2 linked regions of the Ancylobacter polymorphus genome follow. The protein of the gene in region 1 binds, or shares a complex with, the protein of each later gene. Links are inferred from orthologs where the notes say so. Each region holds a gene or a part of one and is shown in the gene's direction. Other genes may lie near its edges. The genes, in order: pabB and K9D25_RS15085.

Region 1 (9,096 bases):
TAAGAAGAGGGGGTGGCGAAGAGACTTCGCCGTGGTTTCCACCAGTCGCCGGCGAACCGGGATTTGGTGGGCGCACTAGGGCTCGAACCTAGGACCCGCTGATTAAGAGTCAGCTGCTCTACCAACTGAGCTATGCGCCCCCGCCGCAGACCGTGGCCTTGCGGACGGGGGGTCGTGTAGCAGAGCCCCCGGGGTGTGTCCATAGGGTCAGGTGAGCTTCCTGATCTATCCACAGGCGCGGCGGACCGCCCTGCTTATTCCTGGAAGGCTTCCTCGCGCTTTTTGCGGACGGAGGGCAGGAGGACGATGATGAGGGCAAGCATGGCGAGGCCAAGCATGGTGGCGGAGATCGGCCGGGTGAAGAACACGGTCGGGTCGCCGCGCGAGATCAGCATGGCGCGGCGCAGATATTCCTCCAGCATCGGCCCGATGATGAAGCCGAGCAGCAGCGGCGCCGGCTCGCAGTCGAGCTTGACCAGCACGTAGCCGACCACCCCGAACAGCGCCATCGTGTAGACGTCGATGGCGTTGTTGTTGACGCTGTAGACGCCGATGCAGCAGAAGCCGACGATGAGCGGGAACAGGATGTGGTAGGGCACGGTGAGCAGCCGGACCCAGATGCCAATCAACGGTAGGTTGAGTACCACCAGCATAAAATTGCCGATCCACATCGAGGCGATGATGCCCCAGAACAGGTTCGGCTGCTCGTTGACCACATTCGGGCCCGGCACGATGCCCTGGATGATCAGCGCGCCGATCATCAGCGCCATGACCGGATTTGAGGGAATACCCAGGGTGAGCATGGGGATGAACGAGGTCTGCGCACCCGCATTATTGGCGCTTTCCGGCCCAGCCACGCCCTCGATGGCGCCCTTGCCGAACTTCTCGGGATGGCGGGAGATTTTCTTCTCGATCGAATAGGCGGCGAAGGAGGACAGGATCGCCCCACCGCCGGGAAGGATGCCGAGGAAGGAGCCTAGGAAGGTGCCGCGGAGGATGGGACCGAGGATGCGCTTGATGTCGTCCTTGGTCAGCAGCAGACCCTTCACCTTCTGCACCAGCACGGTACGGGTGTGCTCATCCTCCAGGTTGCGGACGATCTCGCCAATGCCGAACACGCCCATGGCCAGCGCGACGAATTCGACGCCGTCGGCGAGTTCCAGCATGTCGAAGGTGAAACGGGGCGTACCGGTGTAGACATCCTGACCCGACAGACCGAGCAGGATGCCGAGCACCACCATGGCCAGCGCCTTCACCACCGAGCCGGAGGCGAGCGCCACGGAGGCCACAAGCCCTAGAACCATCAGCGCAAAATACTCCGGCGGCCCGAATTTCAGCGCGAGGTCGGCGAGCGGCGGGGCGAAGACGGCGAGCAGGAAGGTGGCGACCGAGCCGGCGAAGAAGGAACCGAGCGCGGCGGTGGCGAGCGCCGCCCCGGCGCGGCCCTGGCGCGCCATCTGGTAGCCGTCAATGGCGGTAACGACGGAGGAGCTTTCGCCCGGCAAATTGATCAGGATCGCCGTGGTCGAGCCGCCATATTGCGCGCCGTAATAGATGCCCGAGAGCATGATCAGCGCGGAGACCGGCGGCAGGCCGAAGGTGATCGGCAGCAGCATGGCGATGGTCGGCACCGGGCCGAGGCCCGGCAGCACGCCGATCAGCGTGCCCAGCAGCACGCCGATGAAGCAGTAGAAAATGTTCTGAAAGGTGACGGCGACGGAGAAGCCGAGGGCGAGATTGTCGAAGATTTCCATGGGGTTCGCTCCTCAGTAGCCGCCGAGCCACGGGCCCAGCATGGGCAGTGGCAACCCGAGCCCCTTGATGAACACCGCCCAGGAGAACGCCACCATGATCGCGGAGGAGAGCAGCGCGGTGGTCAGGCGGAACTTGCGGCTGGCGAGGGTGGAGAGGAACACCGCCAGCCCCATGGAGGGGCCGAGGCCAAGCGGGCGGATGCCGAGGCCGAACACAACCACCGCGAGCGTCACCAGCCCCAGCGGCACCCATGGCCAGCGGCTCAGCCCGATTTTCTGCCCCTCATCCTCCTCCGCCACGGGGTGGAGTGTGAGTCCAGTGAGGAGGACGATGAGACCGAGAAAGCCGAGCAGGCCGGCCAGGATCATCGGGAAGTAGCCCGGCCCCATGCGGATGGCGCGGCCCATGGGCAGGTCCATCGCCTGCCAGGCGAAGAAGGCGGCGAGGAGCACCAGCAGGAAGCCGCTGGCGACCTCCTTCGGGCTTTTGACGAAACGTGTCATGGGATGTGTCCAGCGGCCGGATGGGGGACCGGCCCACCGGGGTGAGCGGCAGACCGGCGGGCAAGAGCGGGGGCAGGAAGCAGGGGCGGAACGCGTGCCGCAGCGGCGCGCCACAGCGGCGCGCCACATGGGCGCGCCGGAACTGCGGCGGCGTCAGTCGGCGAAGACGCCGGCCTTCTCGATCACCGGCTTCCACTTGGCGACTTCGGCTTCCAGATATTTCTGGTGCACTTCCGGCGTGGCGCGGTCCAGCGCCACCGGCTCGGTACCGAGATCGGCGAAGCGGGAAATGACCTTGGGGTCCTGCAGCGCGGCGACGAGCGCGGCGTTGAGCTTGTCGATCTCCGCCTTGGGCGTGCCCTTGGGCGCGTACATGCCGTGCCACACCGCCACCTCGAAGCCGGGCAGGCCGGCGGAGTCGAGGGTCGGGATGTTGGGCAGCGACTTCACCGGCGCCTTGGTGGTGACGCCATAGGCCTTCACCTTGCCGGCCTTGATCTGGCCGGTCGTGTTGGTGGTCTGGTCGCACAGCAGGTCGATCTGCCCGCCGACGAGATCGTTCATCGCCGGGCCCGTGCCCTGATAGGGAACGGTGGTCATCTGCGTGTCCAGCGCCGACATGAACAGCATGCCGCACAGATGCGAGGCCGAGCCGACGCCGGCATTGCCGTAGATCACGCCGTCCTTGTTCTTCTTCACATAGGCGATCAGCTCGGCCGCATCCTTCGGCTCCAGCGTCGATTTGCCGATGACGGTCATCGGCACGTCGGTCACGAGCCCGACTTCCTCGAAATCGGTGAGCACGTTGTAGGGCAGCTTGCGGTAGAGCGTGGCCGAGGTCGCCTGGCCGATATGGTGCAGCAGCACGGTGTAGCCGTCGGGCGCGGCCTTCGCCACCTGCCCGGCCCCGCGCGTGCCGCCGGCACCGCCGACATTCTCCACCACCACCTGCTGGCCGAGCGTGCGCGACATCGATTCCGCGATCAGCCGTGCCACCGTGTCGGTCGGCCCGCCGGCGGCGAACGGCACCACCATCGTCACCGGACGGTTGGGATAATCCTGCGCAACCGCGGCGCCAAAAGGCAGTGCCATCAGCGCCAAGGCCGCAAGGGCCGTGGCCGCCCCCTTGAAGTTCGTCATATGTCCCTCCCGAGACGTGTTGAGCCTGTTTGATTGCACGGTCGCCCGTCCGCGCGGGCGCCGTATTGTTGGGAGACTAGGCCACCACCCGCGCAACGCAGCGTCAAGTGGCCCTTTGGCTTAGAAAGCGTGACGCCTCGGAGATATCCTCGGTTGGCGGGCGGAGGGCGCATCACCGCTCTAGGAACCCGCCGCGCGACGTTCCATATTCGCCGCATGATTCAGGAGCCGCCTCCCCTCATTGTCGAAATCGCCTGGCAGGAGCCCTGGCTGGCCGCGCGCCGGCTCGGCACGCGCGAGGGTGTGCCGGTGCCGGGCCTGACCTTTCTCGACAGTGCCATGCGCCACCCCGTGCTCGGGCGCTGGTCCTATGTCATGGCCGAACCTTTCGGCCGTTTCCGTAGCGAGGGCGGTATCGCGCACTGGAACGGGACGCGCGAAGACGCGACGCCGCTGGAGGCGCTGCGCGCAAGGCTGAAAACCTACGCCCAGCCCCGACTGCCGGGCGAGGCCGGCTTTCAGGCCGGGGCGGCGGGCTATATCGCCTATGAAGCCGGCCGGCTGTTCGACCGCTTCCCCACCCCGCAGGCCGAGCCCGGCGAGGGGCCGGAAATCGACCTCGGCTTCTACGATCTCGTCGCCGCCTTCGACGTGGTGGCGGAACGGGCCTTTCTCATTTCCACCGGCTGGCCGGAGGCGGACCCCGCCCGCCGCGCCCGCCGCGCCCGCGAACGGCTGAACGACGCCAGCGCCCGGCTGGCGGCGCCGGAAGCCCCGCTGGGCGCGCCGGTGCGCGCGCGCGACTGGCGTTCCAATTTCGACGCGGAGAGCTATTGCCGCGCCGTCGCCCGGGTGATCGACTACATCCGCGCCGGCGATATTTTCCAGGCCAATTTCACCCAGCGCTTCGAGGCGGAGGTCGGCGCCGTCGACCCCTTCGCCCTCTATGACCAGCTGCGCCGCGCCAACCCCGCCACCTTCGCGGCGCTGATCGTCAATGACGACCGTGTCATCGCCTCCTCCTCGCCGGAGCGCTTCGTCAAGCTTATCGGCGCCGAGGTGGAGACGCGCCCGATCAAGGGCACGCTGCCGCGCTCGGTGGAGCCGACGCTCGACGCCTTTCGCGGCCGTGCGCTCGCCGCCAGCGAGAAGGACCGCGCCGAGAACGTGATGATCGTCGACCTGCTGCGCAACGATCTCTCGCGCGTGTGCCGGCCCGGCACGGTGAAGGTGCCGCGCCTGTGCGGGCTGGAGACCTATGCCAATGTCCACCACCTGGTCTCGGTGGTCACAGGCGAGTTGAAGCAGGGCTGCGATGGGCTGGATCTGATGGCCGCCTCCTTTCCCGGCGGTTCGATCACCGGGGCGCCGAAGATCCGCGCCATGGAAATCATCCGCGAACTGGAAGGCCGGCCGCGCGGGGTCTATTGCGGCTCCATCGGCACTATCGGCTTCGACGGCGCCATGGATTTCAACATCGCCATCCGCACGGTGACGGTGGAAGGCGGACGCGCCAGCTTCGGCGTCGGCGGCGGCATCACCACCCTCTCCGACCCTGCCGCCGAACATGCGGAAAGCCTGACCAAGGCCGAGCGGCTGTTCCGCGCCTTCACCGAGGGGGCGGCGCCGTGATCCTGCTGATCGACAATTACGACAGCTTCGTCTTCAACGTCGCCCGCTATCTCACCGAGCTCGGCGAAGAGGTGGAGGTCGCCCGCAACGACGCCCTGGACCTTGCGTCCATCGAGGCGCGGGCGCCGGAGGCGCTGGTGATCTCGCCCGGCCCCTGTTCGCCGAACGAGGCCGGCATCTCGCTGGAGGCGGTGCGGGCGCTTTCGGGAAAGCTGCCCATCCTCGGCATCTGCCTCGGCCATCAATGCATCGGCCAGGCCTTTGGCGGGCGCGTGGTGCGGGCGAAGGAGCCGATGCACGGGCGCGCCTCGCGGCTGCGCCATGCCGGCACGGATGTGTTTGCCGGCCTGCCCTCGCCGCTGCCGGCCGGGCGCTACCATTCGCTGGCGGTGGAGCTGGACGCGGGCGGGCCGTTGGTCGCCACCGCCTGGAGCGAGGATGGCGAGATCATGGGCCTCGCCCATCGCACCCACCCGACCTATGGCGTGCAGTTCCACCCGGAATCGGTGCTGACCCCGGATGGCTACGCGCTGCTGGGCAATTTCCTGAAATTGGCGCGTCAGTCTCCCTCTCCCCGTGGGGGAGAGGGCTGGGGTGAGGGGCCGCTGGCCCCGTCGGCTTCCCCTCACCCGGCGCTGCGCGCCGACCTCTCCCCCACGGGGAGAGGTGATGGCGGCAGCGTGCGATGACCTTGATCAGTGTCGAGGATCGCGGCTTCACCCTCGGCGACGGGGTGTTCGACACCGCGCTGGCGCTGGAGGGCGCCGTCTTCGCCCGCGACCGCCATGTCGGCCGGCTGGTGGCGGCGGCGCAGCGGATCGGCATCGCCCTTGAGGCGGCGGCGGTCGAGGCGGCGCTGGACGCGGCCGTGACGCCGGAGCCGGCCATTCTGCGCACCACGGTAACGCGCGGCACGGCGGCGCGCGGCCTGTGGCCGGCGAGCGCGGGGGCGCCGACCGTCGTGGTGACGCGCGCGCCCTGGTCCCCTGCCCTGCTCGGCCAGCCGGCGCGGCTGATCACTGCCAGCGGGCGGCGCAACGAGCTCTCGCCCACCGCCAACCTCAAGACGCTGGGCTATCTCGACCACATCCTCGCCTCACGCGAGGCGGCGGCGGCAGGGGGGGACGACGCGCTGCTGCTCAACACGCGCGGCCGCGTCGCCTGCACCACCATCGCCAATGTGTTCGCGCTCATCGCCGGGCGGCTGGTGACGCCGGCGCTCAGCGAGGGCTGCCTGCCCGGCATCATGCGGGCGCTGGTGATCGAGGCGGCGCCGCGGCTCGGGCTGGCGGTGGAAGAGCGCCCGCTGGCGCCGGCGGCGCTCAGCGGGGCGGATGCGGTGTTCCTCACCAATTCCGTGCGCTTCCTCCGCCCGGTGACGGCGCTGGATGGCATTCCACTGGGCGAAGCGCACGACACGGTTCGCAACTTGCAGGATATTATCTGGCGGCAAGCCACCGGCGGAAAATAAGCGCGCCGCTCACCTTGCGACTTCTTGCATTGGCGATAGAGGACGCGAGACAGGACGGCATCATATTTTTGACGCTTTCTTGGCCGGCTGCGTTTTGCACCGGTGACCCGACCCAGACACGCCGCAATTATTTGAAACCTTCCGGCGGCGGCGGCGTTGAAGACCACCGCAAAGCTGCCGGAGGTGCCCCATGCTTCGCCTGACACGCCCCCTGCTCGCCGCCGGAATCGGCGCGAGCCTTCTCGCCGGCGTCGCCACTTTGCCCGCCCTCGCGCAGAACGCGCCGATCCGGCTGGCGCAGGCCGGCCCGCAGGGCGGCGCCGCGACGATGGACGTGAACCTTTTCTATGACCAGCTGGGCCGCTTCGGCACCTGGGTCGCCCATCCCGATTACGACTATGTCTTCATTCCCAGCGATGTCGGCCCGGGCTGGCGCCCCTATCAGGAAGGGCGCTGGGTGTGGACCGAGCAATATGGCTGGTACTGGGAATCCTATGAGCCCTTCGGCTGGGCGACCTATCATTATGGCCGCTGGGGTTATGACCCCGCCTATGGCTGGTTCTGGGTGCCGGGCGACACCTGGGCGCCGGCCTGGGTGACGTGGCGGCGCGGCGGCGGGCGCACCGGCTGGGCGCCGATCGCACCGGACCGTCCCGGCTATGCCGTCGGCCGGCCCGCGCATTATGCCCCGCCCGTGGCGGAAAGCTGGGTCTTCGTCGAGGACCGCTACATGGCGGCGGAGGACATCGCCGTCCATGTCGCGCCGATCCCGCAGATCAACATCTATCTCCAGGCGGCTCCGGATGCGTATGAGCCGAGCTGGGACGATGGCTATTACGTCAATCGCGGCTTCGGCTACCGCGTCTATGACGCGCCGGTGCGCGAGCGGCTGGTGACGCGCGAGGTCTATTATGTCGACAATCGCGACGATGTTTTCTTCGATGGGAATGGCGGCCGGCTCGGCATCTTCGCGCCGCGCCTCGATTTCAGCGACCGGCGTGGCCCGCCGCCGCGCTATGTGCGCGAGATCGAGCCCGACCGGCGGCCGCTGATCCGGCAATATGTGCGCGAGGACCGCGACGTGCCGGGCTGGCTCGCGCCCTCGGCGGCGCTGCTCAACGTGCTCACCCCCGACAACCGGCGCGATCTGCGCGAACGCCGCTTCGAGAACCCCGACCGCTTCCGCCAGCAGGTGCAGCTTCTGGAGCGCGAGCGGGCCGACCGGCTGCTGGAAGAGCGGCGGCAAGCGGATGCGCGCGCCGAGGCGTTCCAGCGCCAGCAGCGCGAGGCGCTGGAGCAGCGCCGCGCCGTGTATGAGAAGCTGCGCGCGGAACAGCGCGCCAAGGCGCAGCGTGTGGTGGACCGGGTGGAAAACCAGCCCGGCCCGCGCCCCGGCGGCCCCGGTGCTCCCGGTGTGGGACCCGGCCGGCCCGGCGGCCCCGGTGCGCCCGGAGCGACGCCGCCCCGTCCGGGCGGCCCGAATAACGGTCCCGACGCCGGCCCCGGTCGCCCCGGCGGACCGGCCGCGCCCGGAGCGACGCCACCCCGTCCGGGCGGCCCGAATAACGGCCCCGACGCTGGCGCCGGCCAGCCGGGTAGCCCCGGTGCGCCCGGAACGACGCCGCCCCGTCCGGGCGGCCCGAATAACGGCCCCGACGCCGGCCCCGGCCGGCCCGGCGGCCCCGGTGCGCCCGGAGCGACGCCACCCCGTCCGGGCGGCCCGAACAACGGCCCCGACGCCGGCCCCGGCCGGCCCGGCGGTCCCGGTGCGCCCGGAGCGACGCCGCCCCGTCCGGGCGGCCCGAATAACGGCCCCGACGCCAGCCCCGGCCGGCCCGGCGGCCCCGCTACGCCCGGTGCCGCGCCGAATGCTCCGGCGGCCCCCGGCGCGGTGCAAAGCCCACCTGCCTCCTCCCGCCCGGGACCCGATCAGCCGCCGGCGGCGGCACGACCGGCCCCCAATCCGGCGCCGCTGAACAATGCGGATCGGGCGAAGCGGAATCAGGAGGTGCGCGAGCGGCAGCAGCAGGAGCGTCAGCAGAAGCAGGACGCTCAGCAGGAACAGCAGCGCGCCCGGCAGCAGCAGAACCAGCAGCAGCGTCAGCAGAAGCAGGAGGCCCAGCAGGAGCAGCAGCGCGCCAGGCAGCAGCAGCGCCAGCAGCAGCAGGACGCCCAGCAGGAACAGCAGCGCGCCCGGCAGCAGCAGCGGCAAGAGCAGAGGCAGCAGCAGATGCAGCAGCGTCAGCAGAAGCCGCCGCAGCAGCCGGGGGCACAGCAGGCCCGTCCCCCGCAGGGCCAGCCCGGTCCGAACCGGCCCGCGCGTCCGCCGCAGGGCCAGCCGCGCCCGCCCGGCGGCGGGGCGGGCGGTCCGGGTGGCCCGGGAGGTCCGGGTGGCCCCGGGCAGCCGCCCGTGCCGCCCGGCGCGCAGTAAGCGCGAGCCTCGACCGGAACGACGGACATTCCCGGCAAGGGCCACCGGAGCTTGCCGGGGCTGGCGGCTCCGACAGGCATGCCGTTGAAACAAAAGAGCCCCGGCGGTGCCGGGGCTCTTTCCTTAAATCACACCCTTCGGCGGCCGTTCATTCCGCCGCCGGC
Region 2 (9,037 bases), 340 kb from region 1 along the record:
TGCCAGCGACCAGCGGACGACGCATCTTCATACCGTTCCAAGCTCCTGCACTATGAAAGCTCCGCGCCCCGCCTCTTAACAGAGCAAGGTCGCCTGTGCAGCGGCTTTCGTCGCGGGAAGGCCGCAGAAGTGCCGTTGCGGCGACGGGGTCGCCTCCCTATTATGCGCGCCTTTCGCGCCCCGGGCCGTCGCCCGCACGACGCCAGACGAGAATCATATGCTTGAGACCCTGCGCAAGAGCGCTTCCGGAATTGTCGCCAAGATCCTGATGGGTCTCCTCATCCTCAGCTTCGCGGTCTGGGGCATCGCCGACGTGTTCCGCGGCTTCGGCAGCCAGACGCTGGCGACCATCGGCGACACCGAGATCACGGTGCCGGAGTTCCGGCAGCTCTACCAGGAGCGGCTGCAGCAGATCAGCCAGCAGCTCAAGCGCGGCATCACGCCGGATCAGGCGCGGGCCTTCGGCATTCCCGACCAGTTGCTGAACGAGCAGCTGGCCGAGGCGGCGCTCAACGACCAGGCAAAGGCGCTCGGCCTCGCCCTGTCGGATGAGGAGATCGCGCGGCGGGTGCAGTCGAACCCGGCCTTCCACGGCCCCAGCGGCAGTTTCGATCCGGCCTATTTCAACCAGCTCCTGCGCTCCAACGGCTTCACCGAGGCGCGCTTCGTCGCGGCGGAGCGCGCGCTGGCGCTGCGCCAGCAGCTGATCCAGTCGCTGGGCGGCGGCATCGAAGTGCCGGCCGTGCTCAAGGGCGCGCTCGCCCGCTATGAGGGCGAGGAACGCTCGGTCAATTACGCGATGCTGACCCCCGCCTCCCTCGCCGCTCCGGCCGACCCGTCGGACGAGGAGCTGCGCAAGTTCTTCGACGAACGCAAGGTCGCGTTCCGCGCGCCGGAATACCGCAAGATCGGCGTGCTGGTGCTCACCCCCGAGGCGCTGGCGGCCAGCGAGGCCGTTTCCGACGCCGAGGTCAAGGCCGCCTACGACGCCAATCTCTCCACCTATGGGACGCCGGAAAAGCGCGTCGTGCAGCAGCTCGTCTTCCCCAATGAGGAAGAAGCCAAGGCCGCCGCCGACCGCATCAAGTCCGGCACGGCCTTTGCCGACATCGTCGCCGAGCGCAAACTGAGCGCCAAGGATGTCGATCTCGGCGATGTCTCGCGCGCCGACATCATCGACCGGCAGGTGGCCGACGCCGCCTTCTCCCTGCCCGCCAACGGCACCAGCGATGTGATCGCCGGCCGCTTCGGCCCGGTCATCGTCCATATCGGCGCCATCACCCCCGGCAGCGTCCAGCCGCTGGAGGAAGTGGCGCCGGCGATCAAGGCGGCGCTGCAGGTTAATGCCGCCCGCCGGGCGATGCTCGCGACCTATGACAAGATCGAGGACGAGCGCGCTGGCGGCGCGCAGCTCGCCGAGGTCGCCGGCAAGTTCGGGCTCACCGTGCAGAATTTCGACACCAGCGTTCAGGGCCAGGCCCCGGACGGCAGCGCGATCGCTTCCTTCCCCGCGCGTTCGGACGTGCTGCGCGGCGCCTTCGCCACCGCGGTCGGCGAGGAGAACGAGCCCGTCCAGCTGCCGCAGAATGGCGGCTATGTCTGGTACCAGGTCGATGAGATCACCCCGCCGCGCGACCGCAGCTTCGAGGAGGCGCGCGCGCAGGTTCTGGAGCGCTGGAAACAGGACCAGGCCGCGCAGGCGCTCGACAAGAAGGTCGAGGAGATCAAGGCCAAGATTGCCGCCGGCACCCCCTTCGATCAGGCGGTGACCGCGGCCGGGCTCGAACTGCGCGCCGCCAACGGCCTGCGCCGTGGCCGCACCGCCGACGGCGTGCCGCAGGACATCATGGCCGCCGTGTTCGAGACCCCCGAGGGTGGCGTCGGCAGCGCTCTGGCCGAGGGTGGCGACAGCCGGCTGCTCTTCCAGGTGCTGCGCGCCGTCGTGCCGGCGGCCACCGCCGCCACCGACGAGAAGCTGCTGTCCGACCTGCGCACGAGCATGGAGAACGACCTGATGACGGAGTATCTGGTCGAGCTGCAGAGCCGGCTCGGCGCCCGCATCAACCGCGCCGCGCTCGACCAGATCGTCGGCACCGACGCGGTGAACTGAGGCGGAACGCGGGTCATGAGCCTCACTCCCGAAGCGGCGGATTTTGCCGCCGCCTATCAGCGCGGCGAGGCGCAGGTGGTCACCACCACGCTCATCGCCGATCTCGAAACCCCGGTCTCGGCCTTCCTCAAGATCGCCGGCGAGCGGCCGAACAGCTTCCTGCTCGAATCGGTCGAGGGTGGCGCCACGCGCGGGCGCTACTCCATGATCGGTATCGAGCCGGATGTGATCTGGCGCTGCCATGGCGACAAGGCGGAGATCAACCGCCGCGCCGCCAGCCACGCCGACGCCTTCGAGCCCTGCCCGGACAAGCCGCTGGTCTCGCTGCGCCGGCTGGTGGAGGAATCGCGCATTCATCTGCCGGAAGGCGCCCCGCCCATGGCGGCGGGCGTGTTCGGCTATCTCGGCTATGACATGGTGCGGCAGATGGAGCGGCTTCCCGCGCCCAAGCCCGATGTCATCGACGTGCCGGATTCGATCTTCATCCGCCCCACCGTCATGGTGGTGTTCGACGCGGTGCGCGACGAAATTACCGTCGTCACCCCCGTGCGCCCGACGCCCGATATGACGGCCACCGCCGCCTATGAAGCGGCGCGCGAGCGGCTGGAGAAGGTGGTCGCCGCCCTCGACAGCGCGCTGCCCAACCTGCCCTCCGAAGACGCCTTCCACCAGGCGGTGGAGCCGCAGTCCAACACCGAGCCGGCGGCCTATCGCGACATGGTCGAGCGGGCTAAGGAATATATCCGCGCCGGCGACATCTTCCAGGTGGTGCTTTCCCAGCGTTTCGAGGCCCCCTTCGCGCTGCCGCCCTTCTCGCTCTACCGGGCACTGCGGCGGATCAACCCGGCGCCGTTCCTCGTCTATTTCAACTTCGGCGGCTTCTCGCTGGTCTGTTCCAGCCCGGAAATCCTGGTGCGCCTGCGGAACGACACCGTCACCATCCGCCCGATCGCCGGCACCCGCCGGCGCGGCGCCACTCCGCATGAGGACAAGGCGCTGGAGGACGAACTCCTCGCCGACCCGAAGGAGCGGGCCGAACATCTGATGCTGCTCGATCTCGGCCGCAACGATGTCGGCCGCGTGGCGAAGATCGGCTCGGTGGAGGTGACCGACAGCTTCTTCATCGAGCGCTACAGTCAGGTCATGCACATCGTCTCCAATGTCGAAGGCGCGCTCGACCCGCGCCGCGACGCGCTGGACGCGCTGGCCGCGGGTTTCCCTGCCGGCACGGTGTCGGGTGCGCCGAAGGTGCGGGCGATGGAGATCATCGACGAGCTGGAGCGCGACAAGCGCGGCATCTATGCCGGCGCCATCGGCTATTTCGGCGCCGATGGCGAGATGGACACCTGCATCGTGCTGCGCACCGCCGTGGTGAAAGACGGGCGGATGTATGTGCAGGCGGGCGCCGGCATCGTCTATGATTCCGTGCCCGAAAGCGAGCAGCAGGAATGCGTCAACAAGGCCAAGGCGCTGTTCCGCGCCGGCGAGGAAGCCGTGCGCTTCGCCGCCCGGGCCGGCAGAGGGCAGTGAGGCGATGAGCAGGGATCGGCGCCACGAGCGATGGCGGGGCTGGCGATAGAGACCATCGCCCGCCGGCGCGGCTTGACCCCGCGCCGGAACAGCCCCTAGACCTTCTCACAGCCGGCATGAGGCCGGCGGATGGACGCACGATGATCCTGCTCATCGACAATTACGACAGCTTCACCTGGAACCTCGTCCACTACATTGGCGGGCTCGGCGCCGAGGTGGAGGTGCGCCGCAACGATACGCTCACCGTCGATGAGGCGATGGCGCTGAAGCCGGAGGCGATCGTGATTTCGCCCGGCCCGGCGACCCCCAACGAGGCCGGAATTTCCTGCGCGCTCATCGAGCGCGCCGCGAAGGACGGCGTGCCGGTGTTCGGCGTCTGCCTCGGGCACCAGGCCATCGGCCAGGTGTTCGGCGGCGACGTGGTGCGGGCGCCGCAACCGATCCATGGCAAGCTGTCGGAAATCCACCACCGCAATGACGGCGTGTTCCATGGCATCAACGGGCCGCTCAAGGCGACGCGCTACCACTCGCTGGTGGTGAAGCGCGACACGCTGCCCGACACGCTGGCGGTGACGGCCGAGACCGATGACGGCCTCATCATGGGCCTGTCGCACACCACGCTGCCCGTGCATGGCGTGCAATTCCACCCGGAGAGCATCGCCTCCGAACACGGCCGCACCATTCTCAAGAATTTCCTCGATCTCGCGCGCGCCTGGAATGCCGGCCCCGGCCGGGAGCGGGCGGCGTGAGCGCGGCACAACAGGCGGGGACGCAGAGCCAGATGGACAATCTCAAGCCCATTATCGGCAAGCTGGCGACCGGCACCACGCTGACGCGCGCGGAAGCCGCCGCCGCCTTCGACGTGATGATGTCGGGCGAGGCGACGCCCTCCCAGATCGGCGCCATTCTCATGGCGCTGCGGGTGCGCGGCGAGGCGATCGAGGAGATTGCCGGCGCCGTCACCACCATGCGCTCCAAGATGCTGCGGGTGGACGCGCCGGCGGAGGCGGTGGACGTGGTCGGCACCGGGGGCGATGCCTCCGGCTCCTACAACATCTCCACCTGCGCCTCCTTCATCGTCGCCGGGGCGGGCGTGCCGGTGGCCAAGCACGGCAACCGCGCGCTGTCCTCCAAATCCGGCGCGGCGGATGTGCTGATGGCGCTGGGGGTGAAGATCGACCTGACGCCGCAGCAGATCGCCACCTGCATCCGCGACGCCGGTATCGGATTCATGTTCGCCCCGGCCCATCACCCGGCGATGAAGCATGTCGGCCCGACGCGGGTGGAGATGGGCACGCGTACCATCTTCAACCTCATCGGCCCGCTTTCGAATCCCGCTGGCGTGACCCGTCAGATGGTCGGCGTGTTCGCCCGCACCTGGGTCGAGCCGCTCGCCGAAGTGCTGCGTACGCTGGGGTCCACCCATGCCTGGGTGGTGCATGGCTCCGACGGGCTCGACGAAATCACCACGACAGGCCCGACCCAGGTGGCCGAGCTGAAGGATGGCAGCATCCGCAGCTTCGAGATTACGCCGGAAGAGTTCGGCCTTGCCCGGGCGACGCCGGAGGCGCTAAAGGGCGGCGACGGCGCCGCCAATGCGCTGGCGCTGCGCGCCGTGCTGGCGGGCGAGCCCAGCGCCTATGCCGATGTCTCGCTGCTCAATGCCGCCGCCGCGCTGGTCGTCGCCGGCAAGGCGGACGATCTCGGTTCCGGGCTGGAGCTGGCCCGCGCCAGCCTCACGGGCGGCCATGCCGCCGCGGCGCTCGACCGGCTGATCGCCACCTCGGCGCTGGCGGCGGCGGAATAGGAGCGCGCCATGGCCGACATTCTGGAAAAGATCGGCGCCTATAAGCGCGAGGAGATCGCCACCGCCAAGCGTGAGCGGCCGCTCGCGCAGGTTCGCGCGAGCGCCGAGGCGCAGCCGCCGGCGCGTGGCTTCCTGCGGGCGATCGAGGCGAAGATCGCCGCCGGCACCACCGCGCTGATCGCCGAGATCAAGAAGGCCAGCCCGTCCAAGGGACTGATCCGCGCCGATTTCGACCCGCCCGCGCTGGCGAAGGCCTATGAGGCCGGCGGCGCGGCGTGCCTGTCCGTGCTGACCGACGGCCCCTCCTTCCAGGGCGCACCGCAATTCCTCGTCGCCGCCCGCGCCGCCTGCGCGCTGCCGGCGCTGCGCAAGGATTTCCTTTACGACACCTATCAGGTGTACGAGGCGCGCAGCTGGGGCGCGGACTGCATTCTCGTCATCATGGCCTCGGTCGACGACGCGCTGGCACTCGACCTCGTGGAGACCGCCCACGGCCTCGGCATGGACGCGCTGGTCGAGGTGCATGACGACGCCGAGCTCGACCGGGCCTTGAGGCTGCCGGCGAAGCTGGTCGGCATCAACAACCGCAACCTGCGCACCTTCGAGGTGACGCTGGAAACCTCCGAGCGCCTCGCCCCGCGCATCCCGGCGGAGCGCATCATCGTCGGCGAGAGCGGCATCTTCACGCCGGACGATATCGCCCGGCTGGCGCAGGTGAACATCAGCACCATCCTTGTCGGCGAAAGCCTGATGCGGCAGGCGGATGTGGCGGCGGCGACGCGCGCCCTGCTCGCCCCCGCCCTGCCCGCGCGCGCGGCCGGCTGAGCGATGAGCGACACGCCCCGCCTGACCCATCTCGACGCCGCCGGCGCCGCTCATATGGTCGATGTCGCCGACAAAGCGGTGACCGACCGCGTGGCGGTGGCGGAGGGCCAAGTGACGATGCAGGCGGAAACGCTCGAGCTCATCCTCTCCGGCAACGCCAAGAAGGGCGACGTGATCGGCACGGCGCGGCTCGCCGGCATCATGGCGGCCAAGCGCACGCATGAGCTGATCCCGCTCTGCCACGCGCTGCTGCTGTCCAAGGTCGCGGTGGAGATCGAGCCTGCCCGCGCTTTGCCCGGTCTCGTCATCCGCGCCACCGTGCGCACCGCCGGCCAGACCGGAGTGGAGATGGAAGCGCTGACCGCCGTCACCGTCGCCGGCCTCACCATTTACGACATGGCCAAGGCGGTGGACCGGGGCATGCGGATCGAAAATGTCCGCCTGCTGGAAAAGGCCGGCGGGCGTTCCGGCCACTGGCAGGCCGACTGAGGAGAGAACCATGGCGCTGATGCCGGTCGAGGAGGCGCTGGCCCTCCTGCTCTCCACCGCCGGGCCGCTCGGCGCCGAGACCGTGTCGCTGGACGCCGCCGCCGGCCGGGTGCTGGCCGCGCCGGTGATCGCCCGCCGCACGACGCCGGGTGCCGATGTTTCCGCCATGGATGGCTACGCGCTGCGGGCGCAGGATGCCACCGACACCGGGGCAACGCTCACCGTCATCGGCGAATCCGCCGCCGGCCGCCCCTTTGCCGGCGCGGTGCTGCCGGGCACCACGGTGCGCATCTTCACCGGCGCCGTCCTGCCGCAGGGCGCCGACGCCATCGTCATCCAGGAAGACACGCGCCGTGCGGGCGACAGCGTCACGGTGACGGAAGCCGCGACCGCCGGCCGCCACATCCGTCGCGCCGGTGGCGACTTCGCCGCGGGCGAGACGCTGCTGCCGGCCGGCCACCGCCTGCGTGCGCGCGACCTCGCCCTTGTCGCCGCCGGCGATGTCGACATGGTATCCGTGGCGCGCCGCCCCCGTGTCGCGCTGCTCTCCACCGGCGACGAGCTGGTGCGGCCGGGTACAGGCGCGGGGGTGCATCAGGTGATCGTCTCCAATATCTACTCCGTCGCCGCCCTCGCCCGTGGCGCCGGGGCGGAGGTGATCGACCTCGGCATCCTCCCCGACCGCATGGACGCGACCGAGACCGGCGTGCGGGCCGCGCTCGATGGCGGCTTCGACGTGCTGGTGACGACGGGCGGCGCCTCTGTGGGGGACCACGACCTCATCGCCCCGGCGCTCACGGCGCAGGGGGTCGACCTCGCCGTGCACAAGATCGCGCTGCGGCCGGGCAAGCCGCTGATGTTCGGCCGTTCCGGCGCGACGCGCACGCAGGTTCTGGGGCTGCCGGGCAACCCGGTTTCCGCCCATGTCTGCGCGCTGCTGTTCCTCGTGCCGCTGATCAAGGCGCTGCAGGGGCTGGCGGTGCCGCCCCATCCCGCGCTGGAGCCGGCCCGGCTGGCCGGGGACGTGAAGGCAAACGAGCAGCGCATGGATTTCCAGCGAGCCGAAATCGTCGGCCATGCGGAAGGTGTGCCGCTGGTGCGGCCGCTGCCGGTGCAGGACAGTTCCATGCTGCGCAACCTCGCCCGCGCCGATGTGCTGCTGGTCCGCCGGCCCCACGCGCCGGCGGCCATGGCCGGGGAACCCTGCGAGATTCTGCGCCTGGAGGATTGACGCCGCCCCGCCACGCCTGTGTTCTCAACGCTTGGCTGGCGAAGGAGGGGCTGCGCATGGACATCGATCTTCCCGAGGTGGTGGCCGAAGTCCGCGCCGCCTTCGAGCGCTATGAGCGGGCGCTGGTGGCCAACGATGTCGCCGAACTCGACGCGCTGTTCTGGGATGATGCCCGCACCCTGCGCTATGGCGGGGGCGAGAATCTCTATGGCATCGCGGCGATCCGCGCCTTCCGCGCCGCCCGCTCGCCGGCCGGGCTGGAACGGACACTCGACGGCACGGTGATCACCACCTATGGCCGCGACATGGCGGTGGCCTCCACCCTGTTCCGGCGGGAGACCGCGCCGGGGCGGGTCGGCCGGCAGATGCAGACCTGGATGCGCACGCCGGAAGGGTGGAAAGTGGTGGCTGCCCATGTCAGCGTGATCGACGACCCTCTCTGAGCCCTTGGTGAAGCCCGGCGCGGCGGCTACACATGGGATGGCCGCCCGGCATTCGGGCGCGCCCGTCGGTTCTGTGTTCGCTCATGTCGGTGCTGCCTGTCCGCCTGCCGCTCGATCGGCCCACCTCCCCCTCCCGACCGGCGCCGGGCCGGCCGGGGCGCACGACGCGCGCGGAAGAGTTGCGCATGCAGCTTGCCGACGAAATCACCCGCGGCACGCTGCCTCCCGGTTCGGCGCTCGACGAGACCGCGCTCGCCGCCCGCTTCGGCGTGTCGCGCACCCCCGTGCGGGAGGCGCTGCGCGAACTCGTCGCCTCCGGCCTGGTCGACGCCCGCCCGCATCGCGGCGCCGTGGTGGCACGCCCGAGCGTCGCGCGGCTGCAGAACATGTTCGAGGTGATGGCCGAGCTGGAAGCGCTCTGCGCCGGCCTGTGCGCGCTCAAGATGACACCGCCCGAGCGACGGCAGCTGGAACAATTGCATGCCGAGATGGGCGAACTCATGCGGCTGGGGGATTTCGCCGCCTATCGCGAGGCCAATGAACTGTTCCACACCTCGGTCTATGCCGGCAGCCACAACGACTATCTGATCGAACTGACGCTC

The links.
Region 2: the proteins of pabB (region 1) and K9D25_RS15085 are in contact, whole or in part, in a solved structure (PDB 8RP0), measured with the Escherichia coli proteins. The link is inferred for Ancylobacter polymorphus from one-to-one orthologs.

The regions. Positions count from the first base shown.
Region 1 is NZ_CP083239.1:2,849,890-2,858,985, reverse strand. Bases 2,846-5,822 are described here. They hold pabB (aminodeoxychorismate synthase component I), read left to right. Parts: upstream 2,846-3,614; coding sequence 3,615-5,030; downstream 5,031-5,822. Other genes in these bases: K9D25_RS13465 (aminotransferase class IV), read left to right, coding at 5,716-5,822; K9D25_RS13480 (tripartite tricarboxylate transporter substrate binding protein BugD), read right to left, coding at 2,846-3,398. Outside these bases: K9D25_RS13490 (tripartite tricarboxylate transporter permease), read right to left, coding at 255-1,754; K9D25_RS13485 (tripartite tricarboxylate transporter TctB family protein), read right to left, coding at 1,767-2,258; more of K9D25_RS13480, read right to left, coding at 2,412-2,845; more of K9D25_RS13465, read left to right, coding at 5,823-6,501; K9D25_RS13460 (DUF6600 domain-containing protein), read left to right, coding at 6,692-8,932; K9D25_RS13455 (2-isopropylmalate synthase), read right to left, coding at 9,081-9,096. UniProt on the Escherichia coli protein: Part of a heterodimeric complex that catalyzes the two-step biosynthesis of 4-amino-4-deoxychorismate (ADC), a precursor of p-aminobenzoate (PABA) and tetrahydrofolate.
Region 2 is NZ_CP083239.1:3,193,168-3,202,204, reverse strand. Bases 2,667-5,584 are described here. They hold K9D25_RS15085 (anthranilate synthase component II), read left to right. Parts: upstream 2,667-3,780; coding sequence 3,781-4,389; downstream 4,390-5,584. Other genes in these bases: trpC (indole-3-glycerol phosphate synthase TrpC), read left to right, coding at 5,457-5,584; trpD (anthranilate phosphoribosyltransferase), read left to right, coding at 4,422-5,447; trpE (anthranilate synthase component I), read left to right, coding at 2,667-3,640. Outside these bases: tpiA (triose-phosphate isomerase), read right to left, coding at 1-31; K9D25_RS15095 (SurA N-terminal domain-containing protein), read left to right, coding at 218-2,110; more of trpE, read left to right, coding at 2,126-2,666; more of trpC, read left to right, coding at 5,585-6,272; cyclic pyranopterin monophosphate synthase MoaC, read left to right, coding at 6,276-6,761; K9D25_RS15065 (molybdopterin molybdotransferase MoeA), read left to right, coding at 6,772-7,992; oxalurate catabolism protein HpxZ, read left to right, coding at 8,049-8,435; K9D25_RS15055 (GntR family transcriptional regulator), read left to right, coding at 8,519-9,037. UniProt on the Escherichia coli protein: Part of a heterodimeric complex that catalyzes the two-step biosynthesis of 4-amino-4-deoxychorismate (ADC), a precursor of p-aminobenzoate (PABA) and tetrahydrofolate.